Regions from separate parts of the Lysinibacillus sp. FSL K6-0057 genome, predicted to be linked through region 2. Evidence: riboswitches for the same ligand, from Rfam matches in the RefSeq annotation. Region 2 holds a riboswitch; each other region holds the start of a gene.

What was found. Region 2 has a riboswitch for thiamine pyrophosphate ahead of MHB40_RS12925 (ABC transporter substrate-binding protein). Riboswitches for the same ligand answer to the same signal wherever they lie in the genome.
Region 1: another riboswitch for thiamine pyrophosphate. It lies ahead of thiM (hydroxyethylthiazole kinase); the one in region 2 lies ahead of MHB40_RS12925 (ABC transporter substrate-binding protein).
Region 3: another riboswitch for thiamine pyrophosphate. It lies ahead of thiT (energy-coupled thiamine transporter ThiT); the one in region 2 lies ahead of MHB40_RS12925 (ABC transporter substrate-binding protein).
Region 4: another riboswitch for thiamine pyrophosphate. It lies ahead of thiC (phosphomethylpyrimidine synthase ThiC); the one in region 2 lies ahead of MHB40_RS12925 (ABC transporter substrate-binding protein).

The regions. Positions count from the first base shown of each region.
Region 1 covers NZ_CP152047.1:3,742,287-3,747,484, forward strand. Annotated here, with positions in the region: gene MHB40_RS18555 (RDD family protein) at 1-521, opposite strand, end outside; gene sppA (signal peptide peptidase SppA) at 534-1,547, opposite strand; gene MHB40_RS18565 (acyl--CoA ligase) at 1,736-3,319, opposite strand; TPP riboswitch at 3,510-3,607, shown strand; gene thiM (hydroxyethylthiazole kinase) at 3,695-4,462, shown strand; gene thiD (bifunctional hydroxymethylpyrimidine kinase/phosphomethylpyrimidine kinase) at 4,450-5,198, shown strand, end outside.
Region 2 covers NZ_CP152047.1:2,632,074-2,637,271, reverse strand. Annotated here, with positions in the region: gene parC (DNA topoisomerase IV subunit A) at 1-1,370, shown strand, start outside; TPP riboswitch at 1,491-1,601, shown strand; gene MHB40_RS12925 (ABC transporter substrate-binding protein) at 1,756-2,751, shown strand; gene MHB40_RS12920 (thiamine-binding protein) at 2,753-3,043, shown strand; gene MHB40_RS12915 (ABC transporter permease) at 3,043-3,816, shown strand; gene MHB40_RS12910 (ABC transporter ATP-binding protein) at 3,791-4,540, shown strand; gene MHB40_RS12905 (TatD family hydrolase) at 4,530-5,198, shown strand, end outside.
Region 3 covers NZ_CP152047.1:4,332,880-4,338,077, reverse strand. Annotated here, with positions in the region: gene MHB40_RS21725 (SMC family ATPase) at 1-3,062, shown strand, start outside; gene MHB40_RS21720 (hypothetical protein) at 3,104-3,226, opposite strand; gene MHB40_RS21715 (DUF4870 domain-containing protein) at 3,282-3,605, opposite strand; TPP riboswitch at 3,733-3,840, shown strand; gene thiT (energy-coupled thiamine transporter ThiT) at 3,974-4,534, shown strand; gene map (type I methionyl aminopeptidase) at 4,697-5,198, shown strand, end outside.
Region 4 covers NZ_CP152047.1:264,389-269,586, forward strand. Annotated here, with positions in the region: gene MHB40_RS01200 (methyl-accepting chemotaxis protein) at 1-516, shown strand, start outside; gene MHB40_RS01205 (AEC family transporter) at 629-1,558, shown strand; TPP riboswitch at 1,628-1,742, shown strand; gene thiC (phosphomethylpyrimidine synthase ThiC) at 1,883-3,661, shown strand; gene MHB40_RS01215 (catalase) at 3,783-5,198, opposite strand, start outside.

The sequences.
Region 1 (5,198 bases), 1.1 Mb from region 2:
TTTTCAACAAAGATTTTTTCGTGCACCACTGTTGTATCGGCAAAATAATCATGTAAACCTTGATTTTCTGGTAAAATCACTACCAAAATATACAGTGGCATAAAAATATTATTGATGATACGCCCAATCCAATCACGGAATAACACATCTGACCAAGTTAGCTGATCATGCTTTAATGAAATCACACGTAATCCAAATACCATTTTCCCTAATGTTTGCCCAAAGAACTTTGTCATCAACACAAAATAGCTATAGTAGAAGATTGCTGTAATAATAGAAATCGGCGCGTACCAAACAGAATCAGATAAGGACCAATCCATCAGATAAAAAATAGGATTAACGAGTATTCCACCTACAGCAGAAATAATGAATCCATCTAATAAAAATGCCCAAAATCGTACCCAAAAACCAGCAGTTTTTAATGCATAGTTTTTATGCTTTGCTGATTCTCCTGATGTCTTCATAAGAAAGCCATTTTCCATAGAGGGTGAACCTTGCATAACAATTTCATTGTTTGTCATTGTGTTCCCCCCTTAGTATTCCCCGTATAGATACATCATTTTCGGTGCGCTATAGTCCGTCATGATTTTCATTAGCATTTTCTCTTCTGCAGATGGACCAAACATGGAGCCAATTTTCATACCAACGTATGATTGCCAGCCACCCATATCATATGAATACTCAAATAAAGCCGCATCTTCAAGTCCATAATCTTCACGAAGAGCTGCAATGACCGCTTCTTCATCACCAATTTCATCAATTAATCCTGCTTCAAGCGCTTTTGTACCACCAAGAATACGACCATCTGCAACCTTCTTCACTTCTGCTTCAGACATATTACGTCCCTGTTCTACAATGTCTACAAATTCTTCGTACGTTTCATTAATCATATCTTGCATCATTGCACGTTCCTCTGCTGTCACTTCACGCATTGGGCTTAGCATATCTTTATGCTCCCCCGATTTAAACGTCTCAAATTTAACACCAACTTTTTCAGCCAGCTCTTGATAGTTAATGGATTGCATGATGACACCAATAGAACCTGTTATTGTATCACGATGGGCAAATATTTTATCTGCAGGTGCCGAAATATAATAACCACCTGAAGCTGCCATAGAATCCATTGATACATAAATTGGAATTTGTCGTTCTTCTTTAATTTTCAGAAGCTTTTTATAGATTTCTGCTGATTCCTTCACACCACCACCAGGTGAATTGACGCTTAAAACAACACCCTGTATGGACTCATCATATAAAATATTATCCAATTGTTCTAAGAAAAATTGATGATCATAGGCAACTGGTTGCCACAATGTACTTGAGCCAATATCTTGAATCGCTCCATCTACCTTTAAATAAGCAATTCGCTTATCAAAATTTTCCCCTTCAATGACATTTTCATATACATCTAAATTATTACCTGCCATTAAACTATCAAAATTACTTAGGAAATCTGCTTTAAAGAGCGCAAAAATGGTGTTAATTCCTAATGAAAATAGTAAAAGAACACCTGCAACTACTAAAGCAACCCACCTTTTTACATTCATGTCTTTCCGCCTCCTTAACACGTAATACGTATGAATTACACATTTGTTTCATTTTTTTTGCAATAATACTATGCAAAAAGCTTTATGCTATTTATTTCCTTATCCTACCTTACCTAAAAAAATTAAAAAAATCAAAGTCCATACCTTTGCATGAACTTTGATTTTCGACATTATTTCCTAGGAAATGATCATGATTGAAGTTGTTTGATTTCTTGTTGTCGTAATTCGACACGTCTAATTTTCCCTGAAGATGTTTTCGGTAGCTCCTCTACAAATTCAATAGCACGTGGATATTTGTATGGAGCAGTCAGTGATTTCACATGACTTTGAAGTGTTTGAATAAGTGCTTCATCACCTTTTTCATCGTTGCGAAGAACAATAAATGCCTTGACAATATTTCCACGGACTTTATCAGGACTCGCAACCACCGCAGCCTCTTTCACAGTCGGATGCTTCATTAGGGCATCCTCTACTTCAAATGGTCCAATCGTATAGCCTGAGGAAATAATGACATCGTCGCCCCGGCCATCAAACCAAAAATAGCCATCTTCATCTTTATAGGCACGATCTCCTGTAATATACCAATCCCCACGAAATTGTAAATTTGTACGTTCAGGATCATTTAAATATTTTTTAAAGAGGGCTGGTGTTTCACGATGCACAGCAATATCGCCCACTTCTCCCACAGTAACGGGTTTGCCCAAATCATTAATAATCTCAACGGTGTTGCCAGGAGTAGGTTTCCCCATAGAGCCAACTCGCGCCTCCATCCCCACCATTGTCCCCACCAATAATGTATTTTCCGTTTGCCCGTAGCCATCTCGTACTTGTAATTTGAATGTTTCCAAGAAAACTTTAATGACCTCACTATTTAAAGGCTCACCAGCTGATACAGCTTGGCGAATTGCACTTAAATCATATTCATGTAAATTTTCAAGCGCTGCCATAAAACGATATTCTGTTGGTGTACAGCATAGTACATTGATTTTGAATTTTTCAAGCAATGCTAAATAAGTAGCTGCTTCAAATTTACCTTTGTAGACAAATGCGGTAGCACCACTACCCAAAGTAGCAAGAAACGGACTCCAAATCCATTTTTGCCATCCTGGTGCTGCAGTTGCCCAAACAATATCATTTTCATGTACACCCAGCCAATGTGGTGCTGTTGTTCGTAAATGTGCATAGCCCCAACTATGAGTATGCACCGCTGCTTTCGGATTTCCTGTTGTTCCGCTTGTATAGGCTAAAAATGCATTGTCAGTGCTTTTAGTCGGGATAGGGTTTATGTAGGTTGTAGGTTGATTATGCATTTTTTCAAGTATGTTCTGCCAAGGTTCGTGTGCATGCCCTATGACAAATTGCAATATGCCTTGTAAATTCCCCACTTCATCAAATTGTTCAATATAAGGTTCAAATGCAATAACCGCTTTAGCATTGGCATGGTGAATACGATATTCAATATCTTTTGTTCTTAACATTTCTGAGCTTGGAATAATGGTTAAACCCGCTTTCAATGCAGCAATATACACAATATAGGCTTCCACTGAACGTGGTACCATCACTAAAATGACATCACCTTTCTTTAAGCCTTGCTTGGTGAAAACATGTGCTGCTTGATTCGCTTTTTCCAATAAATGTGCATATGTAATAAATTGGACGTCTTGATTTTCTTCATAAATGATTAAAGCATTTTTTGTTGCATCCTGCGCATATTTTTCAATTTCCTCTGCTATGTTATACCATTCTGGTGCAACTAAATCTTGTCTTTTCATGGCAAATGCCCCCTTTTGCTATGACACATTATAAAACTCCTTTTTCATTATTTTCAATGGTTTACACTCAATTTCGTTAAAGTCATGACAACTATCATACTTTGCTATATGGCATCAGTCACGTTTTGTTTATAGGAAAACTAGTTATTGAATACATATGAAAAGTATGGTACATTTTGGTCAACTAAATACAAGATTGCAGGGGGACTCGCAAGAGTTGAGAAGGTAAAACCTGACCCTTTGAACCTGTTAGTTAATACTGACGTAGGGAGCAATAGACATCGTTTTTTACAGATGAAAGGCTCTTTTTCGTGCATTTTTACACAAAAAGAGCCTTTTTTGCATGCTTACGTCCATCCACAGAGGAGGACTACAATGATATTTCAAACAATTCGTCAACAGCAACCACTCGTCCATTGCATCACCAATTATGTAGTGGCAAATTTTCAAGCAAATGGTTTATTAGCAATAGGTGCCTCACCGGTAATGGCTGATGACAGCCAAGAGGTAGAGGAAATGGTAGCGATTGCTCAAGCACTATTAATTAATATTGGAACGCTTAATGATCGTACAAAAAGCGCCATGCTATTAGCAGGTAAAAAAGCGAATGCACTTGGTATTCCTGTTATTTTAGATCCTGTTGGAGTTGGAGCCACAACTTATCGTAAGGAAACTGTCAAACATTTACTTGAGAACATACAATTTGCTGTGATTCGCTGTAATCTTGGCGAGCTTGCTGCAATAGCTGGTGTAGATTGGCAACAAAAGGGGGTCGATAGTGGTCATGGCTCCATCGCTATGGAAGCAGAAGCCACATTATTGGCTCAACGCTATCAATGCATAGTTATTGTAACGGGGGAACGTGATTTTATAACTGATGGTAAGCATAGCCAATGGATTGCTGGCGGTCATCCACAAATGACGGAAGTAACGGGTACAGGTTGTTTACTAAGCGCAATTTGTGGTGCTGCCTATCGTGTTGGACCTAACCCTTACCAGCAATTAACAGAAACACTTACTTACTATAAAAAAGCAGGTGTACTAGCATCAGCATTTACTGCAGATATCGGTGATTTTCAAATCGCCTTACTTAATGCTATACATCGTTTGTCAAAGGATGGTGAAGCTTCATGCATATTGTAACGACGATTGCTGGCTCAGATAGCGGAGGCGGTGCTGGTATACAGGCTGATTTAAAAACATTTCAGGAATTAAAAGTGTTTGGCACTTCTGTCATTACAGCATTAACTGCACAAAATACATTGGGTGTAACAGGCGTTTACCCAATTGACGTTTCCTTTATAAAAAAACAATTCGAGGCCTTAGTAGAAGATTTTTCAATAACTGCGATTAAAACAGGAATGCTTTATTCCTCAGCTATTATCAAAACAATCGCAAGTATGATCAGTGAGCTAAACATTCCACTGATTGTTGATCCTGTGATGATTGCAAAAGGTGGAGAAAGCCTATTGCAGCAAGAAGCTATCGATGCACTATGCTCAACTTTACTACCACTTGCTACGGTTGTTACGCCCAATATACCCGAAGCAGAGACACTTACAGGGAGATCTATTCATCATTTTGAAGATATGAAAGAAGTAGCTCAAAGCTTGTTACAACTTGGTGTACAATGTGTCATCATCAAAGGTGGACATTTAACAGATCTACTATATGCCATTGATTATGTATTTTTCAAAAATGGACGATCTTTTTCGATGCAATCTCCTCGAATCCAAACAAAAAATACGCACGGTACTGGCTGTACATTTTCAGCAGCACTTACTGCTTTTCTTGGACGAGGATTTGCTATGGAAGAAGCCATTATTGAAGCTAAAAAGTTTATCCAATTAGCAATTATGTATGATTTATCGATTGGAAA
Region 2 (5,198 bases):
AAGAAGTAGTGACAAACCGCTCCATTTACGATTTACAAAAGGCAAAGGACCGTTCTCATATTGTAGAAGGCTTAATTAAAGCCCTTTCCATTTTAGATGAAGTGATTGCGACGATTCGTTCTTCTAATGATAAGAAGGATGCGAAGCTTAATTTACAAGCGAAGTTTGATTTTACAGAGGTACAAGCAGAGGCCATTGTGAGCCTACAATTATACCGTTTAACGAATACGGATATTACAGAGCTTCGTCTGGAACAGGACGAGTTAAATAAGTTAATTGCAAAGCTTGAGGGTATTTTACAAAGTGAAGCTAAGCTAGTACGTGTTATTAAACAAGAGTTGCTAGACATTAAGAAACGCTTTACAGAGCCACGTCGCTCGAAGATTGAGCAGGAAATTGAAGAAATTAAAATTACATTAGATGTCCTTGTGCCAAGTGAAGAGGTTGTCGTGACAGTGACGAAGGACGGTTATATTAAACGTACATCGACACGTTCTCATGCCGCTTCAAATGGGCAAGATTTTGCCATGAAGGATTCGGATTATTTATTGTATGAAGCAAACTTAAATACACAGCACCATCTATTACTGTTCACAAATCGTGGCAATTATATTTATCAGCCTGTTCATGAGCTTCCTGACATACGCTGGAAGGACCTGGGCCAGCATATTTCCAGTATTGTCCCAACAGGGGAAGATGAATCGATTATTGCGGTTTATGGCTTTGAAACATTTGAACAGCCAAATATGTATGTCTTCACAGCCACAAAAGATGGTCAAATTAAGCGCTCACCACTCGCAGACTATGCGGTAACACGTTATTCAAAGCCAATTAAAACGATGAACGTCAAGGCTGGTGATGCGATGATCTATGCATCGTTTGTGACGGATGATGTAGAACTGATGCTAACAACGGATACAGCCTATGCGATTCGTTTCCCGATGGAGGAACTACCCGTTACAGGTGTGAAAACAGGCGGTGTGAAAGGGATCACGCTAAAAGATGGAGAAGCCTTAGTTGGTGTCAATGTGCTACAGCCTGATGTTACACAATATGTAGTGATTGTGACACAGCGTGGAGCCGTGAAGAAAATGAATGTCGCTGAAGTTGAAGTAGCAAGTCGTGCAAAACGTGGACTAAAAGTATTAACAGAGTTAAAAGCAAATCCTCACCGAATTGTGGCAGTTATTCAAGCGACAGACGAGGAGCAGGTTGTGATTGAAACCGAAAAAGGCGTTCAAGAGGTGATTGCTGTACAAGCATTGTCTCGTGCAGATCGCCATTCCAACGGTTCGTTTAAAGTGGATATTGCAACAGATGGGGCGATTTCCCATGTATTAACAGTCAAAAAAGAACAGAAACCTAGCTAATATCATGCCCAGTCTCTTAGGAGAACTGGGCTTTTGTCTTGAATGCAATCGCTATTCAAAAATAGCAGCTTGTCATTTAAGTGTAACTATGGGTATAATAATCATCGAAAAGTTCATAGCGAAAGAATGTAGGGGGGCTAGTAGTTGCTAGCTGAGATTGTGTCCGATAGACGCTGACCCTTTGAACCTGATTTGGCTCGTACCAGCGTAGGGAACATCTATTCAAAAAAGCAAAGTTTTGAAGAATGATTGTAATACGTCTGGGAGGAATCCTAGGCGTTTTTTTATGTTTTCAGGCAGTAGTTTGAAAACCTTGTATACGCTTTCTTCTGGTGACAACATTCATTCATGAACACTTTCATATTACAAACTGGGAGGCTTTCGCATGAAAAAATGGTTATTTATTCTATTGGCAGCACTTTTGACTTTAGTGGGCTGTAGTGAAAAAGAGGACAAGCAGGCAACTGACAAGCTGAAAAAGGTGTCTGTGGTACTGGATTGGACACCGAATACGAATCATACAGGTCTGTATGTCGCAAAAAAACTCGGTTATTTTGAGGAACAGGGCTTAGATGTTGAGATAATTATGCCTGGTGAGGCGGGCGCAGATCAGCTTGTTGCTTCTGGAAAGGCAGAGTTTGGCGTGAGCTATCAGGAAGGCATTACACAGGCGCGTGTACAAGATGTGCCGCTGGTCTCTATCGCAGCGATTATTCAGCATAATACATCTGGCTTTGCTTCTATTGCATCAAAAGGCATTACATCGCCAAAGGATTTTGAAGGTAAAACTTATGGTGGTTGGGGTGCGCCATTAGAGCAAGCCGTTCTCCAATCATTAATGCAAACAGAAAAGGCAGATATCAATAAGTTAGATATCGTCAATGCAGGGGATTTAGATTTCTTCACAATGATGGAAAAAGACATTGATTTTGCTTGGATTTATTATGCATGGACTGGGATTGAAGCTGAGCTACGTGGGGAAAAGATTAATATGCTGTATCTAACGGATTATAGTGATCAATTGGATTACTATACACCTGTTCTAGCTACGAATGAAAAAATGCTACAGGACAACCCTGATGTTGTCAAAGCCTTTGTTGCAGCTACATCAAAAGGCTATGAATACGCAATAGAAAACCCAAGTGAAGCAGCTGATATGTTAATCGAAGCGGCTCCTGATTTAGATAAAGAGCTAGTGCATAAAAGTCAGGAATGGCTGGCAGATAAATATCAGGATGATGCCAAGCAATGGGGAGAGCAAAAGCTTTCTGTGTGGGAAAACTATGCAAAATGGATGTCTAGCAATCATGTACTAGAGGGCGAGTTTGATGCGAAACAAGCCTTTACAAATGATTTCTTACCTAAAAAGGAGGCCAATTAACATGGCAAATTCATTAATCAGTGTGCAAATCATACCAAAGACAGAGAAATATGAAGATGTTATCCCTTATGTGGATGCAGCGATTGCTGTGATCGATGCTTCTGGCGTGAAATATGAGGTACATCCATTGGAAACAACGATGGAAGGCGAGCTTTCTACATTGCTCCAAATCATTGAAAAAATGAATGAGAAGATGATCGAGCTTGGTGCCATTAATGTTATTACACAAGTGAAAATTTTATATCAGCCAAAGGGTATTACGATGGATACATTAACGGAGAAATATCAGTAATGAAACGTGCATTGCAAAAGGGAAGGACGATAATTTTTATCGCCTTCCTCTTATTCATATGGGAACTAATCGTGCATTTTGCTGAAGTTCCACATTGGTTATTACCTGCGCCAAGTAGTATTTTGTGGGAAGCCTTTCAGTCGTATCAAACCTTTCTACCACATGTATTCGCTACGGTGCAATTAGCCTTACTAGGTCTGGCCATTGGCATTGCTTGTGGTCTAACGGTGTCGATTGTGTTGCATCGTTTTACATTCATTCGGGAGTTGTTTTATCCAATTCTTATTATGTCGCAAAATGTTCCCATTCTTGTCTTGGCACCATTGCTTATTATTTGGTTTGGCTTTGGCTTATTACCGAAGCTCATTATTATTTGCCTCGTGTGCTTTTTCCCAATTGTCATTGCAGCGATGGATGGATTTAGGCAAACGGCCCCTGAATTAAAGCATTATTTTGCCATGATCGGTGCTACCAAGGCACAAACCTTTTGGAAGCTGGAATGGCCTCATGCCTATCCAGCCATTTTCTCAGGCGTTAAAATTGCTGCTACATATAGTGTGATGGGGGCTGTGATTGCGGAGTGGCTAGGTGCAAAAAAGGGTATTGGTGTTTACATGACCTTAGCTCAGTCCTCCTTCCGAACAGATCGTGTATTTGTGGCAATTTTTGCGATTGTTCTCTTGAGCTTACTATTGTTTAGCGGTATTCGTTTGATTGAAAAATTCATGGTGAAGGGGAGAGGCTATCATGCTCAGCATTCAAAACATCGCTAAATCCTTCGATGCACTAAAAGTCCTTGATCAACTTTCATTTGACGTAAGGGATGGTGAGTTTGTGGCCATTGTGGGTCCCTCAGGCAGTGGTAAGAGCACACTTTTTCAATTAATTGGTGGTGTTTCTTCAATTGATCAAGGAGCCATTTTATTAAATGAAGAGGATATCCAGCAAAAAAGAGGAACGATTGGCTATATGCCACAGCAACCTTGCCTATTACCTTGGCGTACGATTTTAGAAAATGTCACGATTGTAGAGGAATTACAGCATAAACCTGATGTGGAACGTGCCAAGGAATGGCTAGAAAAGGTTGGTCTTGCCTCCTTTATCCATGCCTATCCGAACGAACTGTCAGGAGGCATGCAGCAGCGTGTATCGTTCATTCGTGCAATGGTTAGTGATAAACCGATTTTATGCTTAGACGAACCATTTTCTGCGTTGGATGAATTTACAAGACTGGAAATGCAGGCATGGCTTTTATCCATCTGGGAAGAGTATCGTAAATCAATCCTATTTGTTACACATAGTATTGAGGAAGCTCTCTTTTTAGCGGATCGTATACTTGTCTTAACCAAACGTCCAGCAACTGTTAAAAAGGAAATCATCGTGCCCTTTGAGAGACCACGGAAAGAGGAGATTCGACATTCCGCAGCGTTCACAGCGTTAAAGCAACAGCTATTTACGTATTTACAAGAAGAAAAGGGTGATATGTATGTTGATTGATGCGCATATTCATTTGGAACAGTATAACGATGAGGAAATTCCATTATTGTTGGAAGAGGTTGATGCTGTGATTGCGATTAGCATGCAGCTATCCTCGTGTGAAAGAACGTTGCGTTTATCGAACAGCTATCAGCAAGTAAAGGCTGCTTTTGGCTTCCATCCTGAACAGCCTTTACTAAGTCCAAGCGATGAGGCAGCTTTATTCGATTGGATTCGTACGCATCAGGATGAGATGGTTGCTATTGGTGAGGTGGGTCTACCTTATTATTTAAGGCAAGAGCAAGCGATTGATGACCGTCCTTATGTGGCGTTATTAGAGCGTTTTGTTGTATTGGCGAAGGAACTTGATAAGCCGATTGTATTACACGCTGTATATGAGGACGCTAGTGTTGTGTGTGATTTGCTGGAAAAGCATCAGCTGCGTCAAGCTCATTTTCATTGGTTTAAAGGAGATGAAGCTGTTGTGAAGCGCATGATCGAGCGTGGTTATTTTATTTCCATTACGCCAGATTGTTTGTATGAAGAGGAGATTCAACAGTTAATTCATGCTTATCCGATTGAACTGATGATGGTGGAAACGGATGGTCCTTGGCCGTTTGAAGGACCGTTTACGAACAAGCGTACATCGCCATGGATGATGCATTCTACGATTGAGGTG
Region 3 (5,198 bases), 1.7 Mb from region 2:
CAATTACAGCGTTTGGTCCATATAAAGACACGGAAGTAATTGATTTTCAAGAGCTAGGGGAGCATCGATTGTTTGCCATTTCTGGAAAAACTGGTGCTGGTAAAACAACCATTTTCGATGCTATTTGCTATGCTCTTTACGGATCAGGTAGTGGGGAGGACCGGCAGGATACAGCTTTACTAAGAAGCGGCTTTGCACATGATGAAGTTTATACAGCTGTAGAACTCGTCTTTGAAATGCATGGAAAAGTCTATCAAATAGTACGACAGCCAGGTCATATTAAAGAAAAAAATAAAACGGTTACTGGAAAGAAAATAGAGCTAGCAGAAGTAAAAGACGGAAAGCTAGATTATAGCATTGTAGAGAAACAGCAAACGCTTGAAGTCGATAAGAAAGTGCAGGAAATCATAGGTCTCACAAAAGATCAATTTAGCCAAATTGTCATGCTACCTCAAGGTGAATTTAGAAAACTATTAACCTCTGATTCAACAAATAAAGAAGTAATTTTACGGAAAATCTTTAAAACAGATCGTTTCGGTGTCATGGCGAAAAAGCTTGATGCCAAGCGTAAAGAAGCAGAAAGTGATCTTGAGCGTGCCAAACAATTAAAAGAACATTTACTTGGTCAAATTGTGGGCGCCTTACCACAACGTTCTTCCGCTTTATTTACATTGATTGCTGATAATACCGAAAATTTACATCAACTGACAGAGGCACTTGATGAGGAGCTTAACTACTATAAGAAATGTGGAGAAGATGAACAGTCATACTATGAAGAAGCGTATAGCCTTCATCAAAAAGAGCAGGAATATTATCGCTTAGCAAAAACGCTAAATGAGCAATTTGATGAACAAGCTAATCGACAGCAACGGCTACAAATGCTTTTACAACAGCAGGATTTATACCAAGCAAAGGAGAAGGAGATTGCTTTAGCAGAACAAGCAGAGCGACTTGTGCTGCTCGAACAACAATGCAAGGATTTACGTGCTGAACTGAATGTTAAAGAGATAGCATTTCAACAAGCAAAGGTTAAGCAACAGCAGTCACAAGAAAAGTTGCAAGAAGCGCAAGAAAAATATGAGATAGAGCAGGCTAAAGAATCTGAACGACAGCAAATCTTACAGCAGGAAATGCAGATGCTAGCGCTTTTACCGAAATTTGAAGCCTATGAAAACAATATACAGCAGCTGCAAATAGCGGAGCAATATGCTGAAAATGCAAAACGAGCAGTAAATGATAACGTCAAACTTTTGGAAAATGAACAAGAGCAATTACAGCATTTTTCTCAATCATTAGAAGGCTATGAAAAACAGGTTGAACCCTATGAAAGCTATTTAGAACAATTACCGAAACTACGGGAACAGGTTGCTTTAATCAAGCAAGCGGATAAATATAAACATGCCGTAGATTTAGCTAAGCAGGATGTAGTTGCTTCAGAAAGTCTCTATCAAGAAAGTAAAGAGGCTCTTCAACTTTTGCAGCAACGATGGCTGGCGAGTCAAGCTAGTATTTTAGCAGAACAACTGAAGGAAGGAGAGCCCTGTCCTGTTTGTGGTAGTATGACACATCAGAAAGCACACAATGAGCAACTGGAAGTTATTGAGCTTGCTCAAGTGGAAGCATTAAGAGCGAAGGCATCATCAGACGAGCGTAAGTATTTGGAGAAAGAGGCATTTTTAGCATCAGCGCAGCAACTTCTTCAAGATACATGGCGACAACTCGAGGCTCAGCATATTAAACAAGAAGACCAACCACAGATCACCGCTACTTTACATGAAGTGGAACAAGAGCTTGCTGCATTAAAAATTATTCAACATCAATTAGCTGATGTGCGATTAAAAATAAAGCATCAGCATGACCGAATAGAGCAGCTACGAAATAAGCATATGAAGCTAGAGCAATATTTAGCAGAGCAGATAAAAGAATGGACAAAATTACAAGCGGTTGTAGACGAACAACTTAAGCAGATGCCCGCTAATTTACCAACTTTACAGCAATTAAAGCAACAACTTAATGAAGTTAGTAAACAGAAAGAAGAGCTTCAAAAAAGTTGGCAAGTGAGTCAAGAAAATTTGCATGCAGCAAAGGAAGCAGCTAGCAATGCAACACTAACTGTAGAAATTGCCAAACAGTCCTTTGAGGAATTACAGCTTAAAATGAATGAAAAGCTTCAGCAATTTTCAGCAGATATGCAAGAAATAGGTTTCGAAAGCTATGAGGCTTATGCAACTGCTAAACGGAGTACCATACAATTGGATGCACTTCGAAAAGCATGTAGCGACTATGCTTTACAAGTACACACGTTGCAAATTCAGATTACCGAAGGGGCTACATACCTTCAAGGAAAAGAGAAGCAAGATTTAGAGGCGATGGAAGCAAGAGTAGAACAGCAGCGAATTTCCTATGAGGAAGCATTTAAACGTTTGCAACAGATGAATGGCTTTATACAAGCATGCCAAGGCTTTAGTGAAAGGGTGGAAGAAATAGCGAGAGAGCTTCATTTACTTGAACAGGAAGCAGGGCGAGTAAAGGAACTCTATGGATTATTAAATGGACAAAACGCGAAAAAGCTATCCTTTGAGCGTTATATACAAATTAATTATTTAGATCAAATTACAGAAGCTGCCAATATACGGCTGTATCATTTATCAAACGGTCAATTTGAGCTCAGACGCTCAGATAGATTGGAAAAGCATGCAAAGCAAAGTGGACTTGGTCTTGATGTTTATGATGCCTATACGGATCAATTACGAGATGTTAAAACATTATCAGGAGGCGAAAAATTTAATGCTTCGCTAAGTCTTGCTTTGGGAATGGCAGATGTGATTCAAAGCTTCCAAGGTAATATCCATATTGAAACGATGTTTATTGATGAGGGCTTTGGTTCACTCGATGAGGAATCACTAAATAAGGCAATTGATACATTAATTGATTTACAGGATTCTGGTCGTATGATTGGCGTTATTTCTCATGTACCTGAATTGAAATCTGCGATGCCAGCAGTTTTACATGTAGAAAAAACATTGAATGGACATAGTCAAACACATTTTGAAGTGAAATAAAACGAAGGCGTATTTCCGAAAAAAAGGAATACGCCTTCGTTTTATTTTTTTCGAGGTGTGGCTGTAGGCGTTGTTCCCTTTTTTGCAGCCATTACTTTTCTGACGATAGGAATAACAATCGGTGCTAACTTTACGGCGGTTTTCACAACGTTTGATACTTTCATCCAAAAACAGCTCCTTTTACAATTACTACTACCTGTTTCTCTTAAAAATAAAACATTAACGGATAACGCGAACAGCCTGAATAATATTCCAGATCACAATACCAAGTGAGACGAGGGCATAGATGGCGAATGAAGCAAACCAAATAATCATCACTGTATTATTACTGGAGGTTGGATCTAAACTAAATGTGGAAAAAACAAAGACAATAAAGAACAGGATGCCAAAAACAAAAGGAATTAAATGAGAGACAAGTGCACGAATCGAATGTTTTTTTACATCACTATCTTTTGTCACAATGTACACAATTAATGGAACGATGAAAGGGGCGAAGAAAATACTAAGATAACTAAAGGCAGCTAAAATTTTTTGATTCTCCATAGTTGTACCTCCTTTTTTAATATTTACGCATGAATAATAGCAAAGTTTCAAAAAAATAATGTATGGAAGAGGTTGTAATCCTCCTAGCCTTTGCGTACAATGAAAATGTTCAAATAAATTCAGATGTAACGACCACAAGGGGAGCTGATGATGTCAGCTGAGACTGGGCACGTAATGCCTTGACTCTTCGAACCTGTAAGTTAACGCTTGCGTAGGGATGTGGATAGAAACCGACACTTGTACGATGTGAGGCTCTGTCCTGGCATCGTTTTTTCATTCTTGGGGGAAAATGGTGTCAGAAAGAGACATATCAGCGCATTTCTATTCCTGCTCTTGTATCCTACATCGGAACAAAGGAGAGAATATGTATGGACAAAAAAAGACTGTTAATGCTAGTGGAGATTGCGATATTTGCAGCAATTGGGCTAGTACTTGATCAGGTATCCTTTAAAGTATGGGCACAAGGCGGCTCAGTTAGTCTTGTCATGGTACCTATTATGTTAATCGCGTTTCGTTGGGGCCTAGTAGCTGGGCTAACAACGGGACTACTTGTGGGTGTTATGCAAACAATGTTTGGTTCCTATATCGTGCACTGGCTACAAGGATTACTAGATTATGGTGTTGCTTTTACAGTTGTAGGATTAGCGGCAGTTGTACGTGGACCAGTGTTGGACGCTGCTAAACATATGAACAAAACAAAAATGGCACTTTATATTATAATAGGTACCGTTTTCGCAGGCTTCTTACGATACGCGGCACATACAATTGCTGGTGCTGTATTTTTTGCAGAATATGCTGGCGATCAAAATGCTTGGATCTATTCCATCATCTATAACGGTACATATATGCTACCAGCAACTATATTAACGGCTATCGTTGGTGTTCTTTTATTCACAGCCGCTCCACAATTAATGCAAAGAAAAGCTTAATGCAAGTCCCTTCACATGAGTGGGGGGACTTTTTTGTTGTGAATAGCTCTTTTAGCACTTTGCAAAGTAGGAAAGCATACAATATTTAAAGCGTTTATCGTTATACGCATAAAAAGTTATGTTATATTAAAGAATAGATATTAGATGAAAGGGACGTTATACATGATTGTAAAAACACAAGAAGAGATTGAAGCTTTTAAAAAAATAGGACGCATTTGTGCTGAAATTCGCGAAGCGATGAAAGCTGCAACAAAACCAGGTGTTACAACACTTGAACTAGACGAAATTGCTGGCCGCATGTTTGCGGAGGCAGGCGCTATTTCTGGACCGAAGGGAGAATATGATTTCCCTGGGTATACATGTATTAGTGTCAATGAAGAAGTGGCGCATGGTATTCCAGGAAAGCGTGTTATTCAAGAAGGAGATATTGTGAATATTGATGTTTCTGGCTCCTTAAACGGCTACTTTGCTGACACAGGTATTTCATTTGTTGTTGGTGAAGGCTATGAAGACAAAGAAAAGCTATGCCGTGTTGCCAAAAGTGCCTTTGATCGAGCAATGACAAAGGTAAAGGCTGGATCTAAATTAAATCAAATTGGTAAAGCAGTTGAACGTGAGGCGAATGCTAATGACTTAACTGTTATTATGAATTTAACAGGTCATG
Region 4 (5,198 bases), 2.4 Mb from region 2:
AATCTGCTAGCTTTAAACGCAAGTATTGAGGCTGCACGTGCTGGTGAACATGGTAAAGGATTTGCGGTAGTTGCAGAGGAAGTTAGAAAGCTGGCGGAACAATCTAAGAATGAAACAGAAATTATTAAGAGTACAGTAGAAAGCATTCTTGAAAATTCTCAGCAAACGGTTGCAGTCATTGCATCTAATGCAGATTTAATGCACGCTCAAAATGAGTCAGTACAAAGCACGCAACTAGCATTTAAAGATAGCAGTGACTTGTCAGGTTCAATTGCGAATTCTATTAGTGAATTAATGAATAAACTATCTAGTATGTTAGAGCATAAAAATCAGGCAATCATGTCCATCCAAAGTATTTCGGCTATTTCAGAGCAAACAGCAGCTTCTGCAGAACAAGTAAGTGCTTCTGCGATGGATCAACAAGCAGAATTACAAAAAGTAGCAGAGTCTATTCAAAGTATGAACGATATTTCAAATGAGCTACAAGAAGTTGTAAATCGATTTAAGCTTGCTTAAAAGGAAAGGCTGCCTTCAATATAGAGGCAGTCTTTCTTTTATTGTGAAAGTAAGAGAAATTGACCTAAAAAGAATTCAGCACTACTATTAACACTGGAAGGGGGACATTGATATGATGTATCTCGGAATGATTTTCTTTCAAATTGTTGTACCTATTTTAGTGTTACTTGTAATAGGCGCTATACTACAAAAGAAATTTCGCTTTAACTTAAAAGCATTGTCTCAGCTTATTACATATTGCTTTATGCCAGCGGCTGTTTTTGTAAATTTATATGAAACACATGTAGAATTATCTGTTCTGGGAGAAGTCGGATTATTTATTGTGCTCTTTATCGGTAGTCAAATGATACTCAGTCATTTGATGGCGAAAGGGCTAGGTTTAGCCAAAACAGAGGCAGCAGTCTTTAAAAATAGTGTGGTGCTTATTAATTCTGGCAATTACGGTATTCCAGTGGCTCAAATGATTTTTGCTACGCAACCTATTGGCGTAGCCATTCAGGTCATGCTTGTAATCTTTCAAAATATGACTACTTATACATATGGTTTGTACAATTTAATTTCCTCTACGAAGTCGGGTATGACAATCATCAAAGATTTCTTTAAAATGCCCATTATTCATGCACTGATTATAGGCGTTGCTATGAACTATTTTGATATTGGTATACCGCAGTTTATCAAAATACCGGTAGAGCATGTGGCAGATGGATTTATTGCTGTGGCATTAATTACCTTGGGTGCGCAATTGTCACAACTTGAGATCAAATCAATGTTTAATAAAACGGTCTTTGTCAGCTGTTTTACACGATTAATTATTGGACCAGCTGTTGCATTAGTCATTATTTATGTATTGGGATTAGATGGAGTCGTCGCACAATCACTGTTTATAGCCAGTGCCTTTCCAACATCTCGTAATAGTTCTAGTCTAGCATTGGAATATGATGTAGAATCAGCAACAGCCGCGCAAGCTGTTTTATTTTCAACTATTGTGAGCTGTATAACCGTAACAATTGTGATTTATTTTGCAGAAGTATTATTTACCTAGTTAGTTGAAAGATAAAAAATATAACTTCCATCTCTTAGTAATATCTGCTACACTAGCATCAAACTAAATAGTATTAACTAGGGGAGTCTGATGAGTCAGGCTGAGAGAGAAACGCTTAGAGGTTTCTTGACCCTTTGGACCTGATCTGGCTCATACCAGCGTGGGAAAGTTAAGAAGCTATTGCAGAGTATGCAATTAATAGACCTTTACATTCATGGCCGGATCCAAATAATTATTTTGGATTCGGCTTTTATTTATTTGATTGTTGGGGTGAGCTAGATTCGGTCCTTGTATCAAAATACATTTAAGGGAGAGAAGTAGCTCATGTCAGTAGTTAGTGAAAAGAATATTACGATTATGTCCAGCTTTGAAGGAAGCAAAAAAGTGTATTTGGAAGGATCGCGCCCCGATATTTTAGTACCTATGCGTGAAATCGCATTAAGTCCCACAACAGGTAGCTTTGGGGATGAAGAAAATGCACCTATTCGAGTATATGATACGAGTGGGCCCTATACAGATCCAGCCTACCAAGTAGATATTACGAAAGGTTTACCTGCCTTACGAAGTTCATGGATTCAAGAGCGGGGCGATGTAGAAGAATATGAGGGGCGCTCCATTAAACCAGAGGATAATGGTTTTCGTCGTGCAGATGACCCGCGTAATCATGAAAATGTCTTTCCTGAATTAGCAAGAAAGCCTTTACGTGCTAAAAAAGGTAAAAATGTAACACAGCTTCATTATGCGCGAAATGGCATTATAACACCTGAAATGGAGTTCGTAGCCATCCGTGAAAATATGGACCCTGAATTTGTTCGTTCAGAAATTGCAGCAGGGCGAGCTATTATGCCTTCTAATATTAATCACCCTGAGGCAGAGCCAATGATTATTGGCCGTAATTTCCATGTGAAAATCAATGCAAACATTGGGAATTCGGCGGTATCTTCGTCCATTGCAGAAGAAGTTGAGAAAATGACGTGGGCAACTCGATGGGGTGCAGATAACATTATGGATCTTTCAACAGGTAAGCATATTCATACAACGAGAGAATGGATTATTCGAAATGCTGCAGTGCCAGTGGGAACTGTGCCAATTTATCAGGCTTTAGAGAAAGTGAATGGCATAGCAGAGGATTTAACATGGGAGGTATATCGTGATACCCTCATCGAGCAAGCCGAGCAGGGTGTTGATTATTTCACTATTCATGCAGGTGTCCTTTTACGCTATGTACCACTTACGGTAAATCGTGTAACAGGCATTGTATCTCGTGGGGGTTCTATAATGGCACAGTGGTGTTTATATCATCATCAAGAGAATTTCCTTTATACACACTTTGATGAAATCTGTGAAATTATGAAAGCTTATGATGTTGCTTTTTCCTTAGGTGATGGTTTACGTCCAGGCTCAATTGCAGATGCCAATGACGAGGCACAATTTGCAGAGCTTGAAACACTAGGTGAACTAACGCAAATTGCTTGGAAGCATGATGTTCAGGTGATGGTTGAAGGGCCAGGTCATGTACCGATGCATCTCATTAAAGAAAATATGGATAAGCAATTAGAGGTTTGTAAGGAAGCGCCCTTCTATACATTAGGCCCACTAACAACAGATATTGCTCCGGGTTATGATCATATTACCTCAGCCATTGGTGCAGCGATGATTGGCTGGTTTGGTACAGCGATGCTTTGTTATGTGACACCGAAAGAGCATCTTGGCTTACCGAATCGTGAGGACGTTCGCGTGGGCGTTATTACTTATAAAATTGCTGCACATGCTGCTGATTTAGCAAAAGGGCATCCTGGTGCACAACAACGAGACGATGCACTGTCTAAAGCACGTTTTGAATTCCGTTGGCGTGATCAATTCAATCTGTCATTAGATCCAGAACGCGCAGTGGAATATCATGATGAGACACTGCCAGCAGAGGGAGCAAAAACAGCTCACTTTTGTTCTATGTGCGGTCCTAAATTCTGTAGTATGAGAATTTCACAGGATATCCGTAATTATGCTAAAGAAAAGGATTTAAATACTACTGAAGCGATCCATCAAGGTATGAAGGATAAGGCGGAGGAGTTTAAAAAAGCAGGTAGTCAAATTTACCAATAATGAAAGAAAAGGCTTATGTCAAATTATAGACATAGGCCTTTTCTTAATCAAAAAACTCCATGTGAATGATGGATTCACATGGAGTAAAAGTTGGATTTGGATATCAATAATAAGTGGAATATTAAACGTTTGTTGGTTGTTTTACATATGGGTTTGTAAGGTCCATACCTTCTAATGAAAGACCCATCGCTTTTGCAACACCTTCACCATATGCTGGATCAGCTAGATAGCAGTGAAGGATGTGACGACGCTTGATGAATTCTTCAACAGAAGCCATATCATTCGCTGTATTTTCAAATAGGCGTTGTTGCTCTTCCGCAGTCAATAGACGGAATAGTTTACCTGGTTGTTCAAAGTAATTATTATCGTCTTCACGGAAGTCATGAATACCTGCATGACCATCAATGCGTAATTCAGGCTCTTTATGGTCTAAGTTATGCTCCCATTCACCATAGCTATTTGGTTCATAGCCTAATGTTGAACCAAGGTTGCCGTCAAAGCGCATTGCTCCATCGCGGTGGAAAGTACGGAATGGGCATTTTGGTGCGTTGACAGGAAGCATATAGTGGTTTACTCCTAAACGGTAGCGTTGTGCATCCGCATAGGCAAAAATACGACCTTGTAACATTTTATCTGGTGAGAAGCTGATGCCAGGAACAATGTTAGATGGTGCAAATGCAGCTTGTTCCACTTCTGCAAAGTAGTTGTCCGGGTTTTTATTTAACTCAAACTCACCTACAGGAATTAATGGGAAATCTTTTTTATACCATACTTTTGTTAAATCGAATGGGTTGTATGGTAGCTCACGAGCTTGCTCCTCTGTCATAACCTGAATATACATTTTCCATTTAGGGAAATCGCCTTTTTCGATTGCTTCATATAAATCACGTTGTGAAGATTCACGGTCTTGACCAATAATCTCATTCGCCTCGGCACCAGTTAAGTTTTTAATGCCTTGCTCTGTACGGAAGTGGAACTTAACCCAAACGCGCTCATTATCAGCATTGATAAAGCTATACGTATGAGATCCAAAACCGTGCATATTGCGGTAACCAGCTGGAATACCACGGTCAGACATAACAATTGTCACTTGATGAAGTGCTTCAGGTAATGAAGTCCAGAAATCCCAGTTAGAGTTGGCATTTTTCATATTTGTACGTGGGTCACGTTTTACCACGTGGTTTAAATCTGTAAAGTGTAATGGGTCACGGAAGAAGAATACAGGTGTATTATTCCCTACTAAATCCCAGTTCCCTTCTTCTGTATAGAATTTAAGGGCAAAGCCACGAATATCTCGCTCAGCATCTGCTGCGCCACGCTCACCAGCAACTGTAGAGAAACGTGCGAACATTTCTGTTTTCTTGCCAATCTCTGAGAAGATTTTCGCTTTTGTATATTGTGAAATATCATGCGTTACAGTAAAAGTACCAAATGCACCTGAGCCTTTTGCGTGCATACGACGTTCTGGAATTACTTCACGGTTGAAATTTGCTAATTTTTCAACTAACCATACATCTTGAAGTAAAAGAGGGCCGCG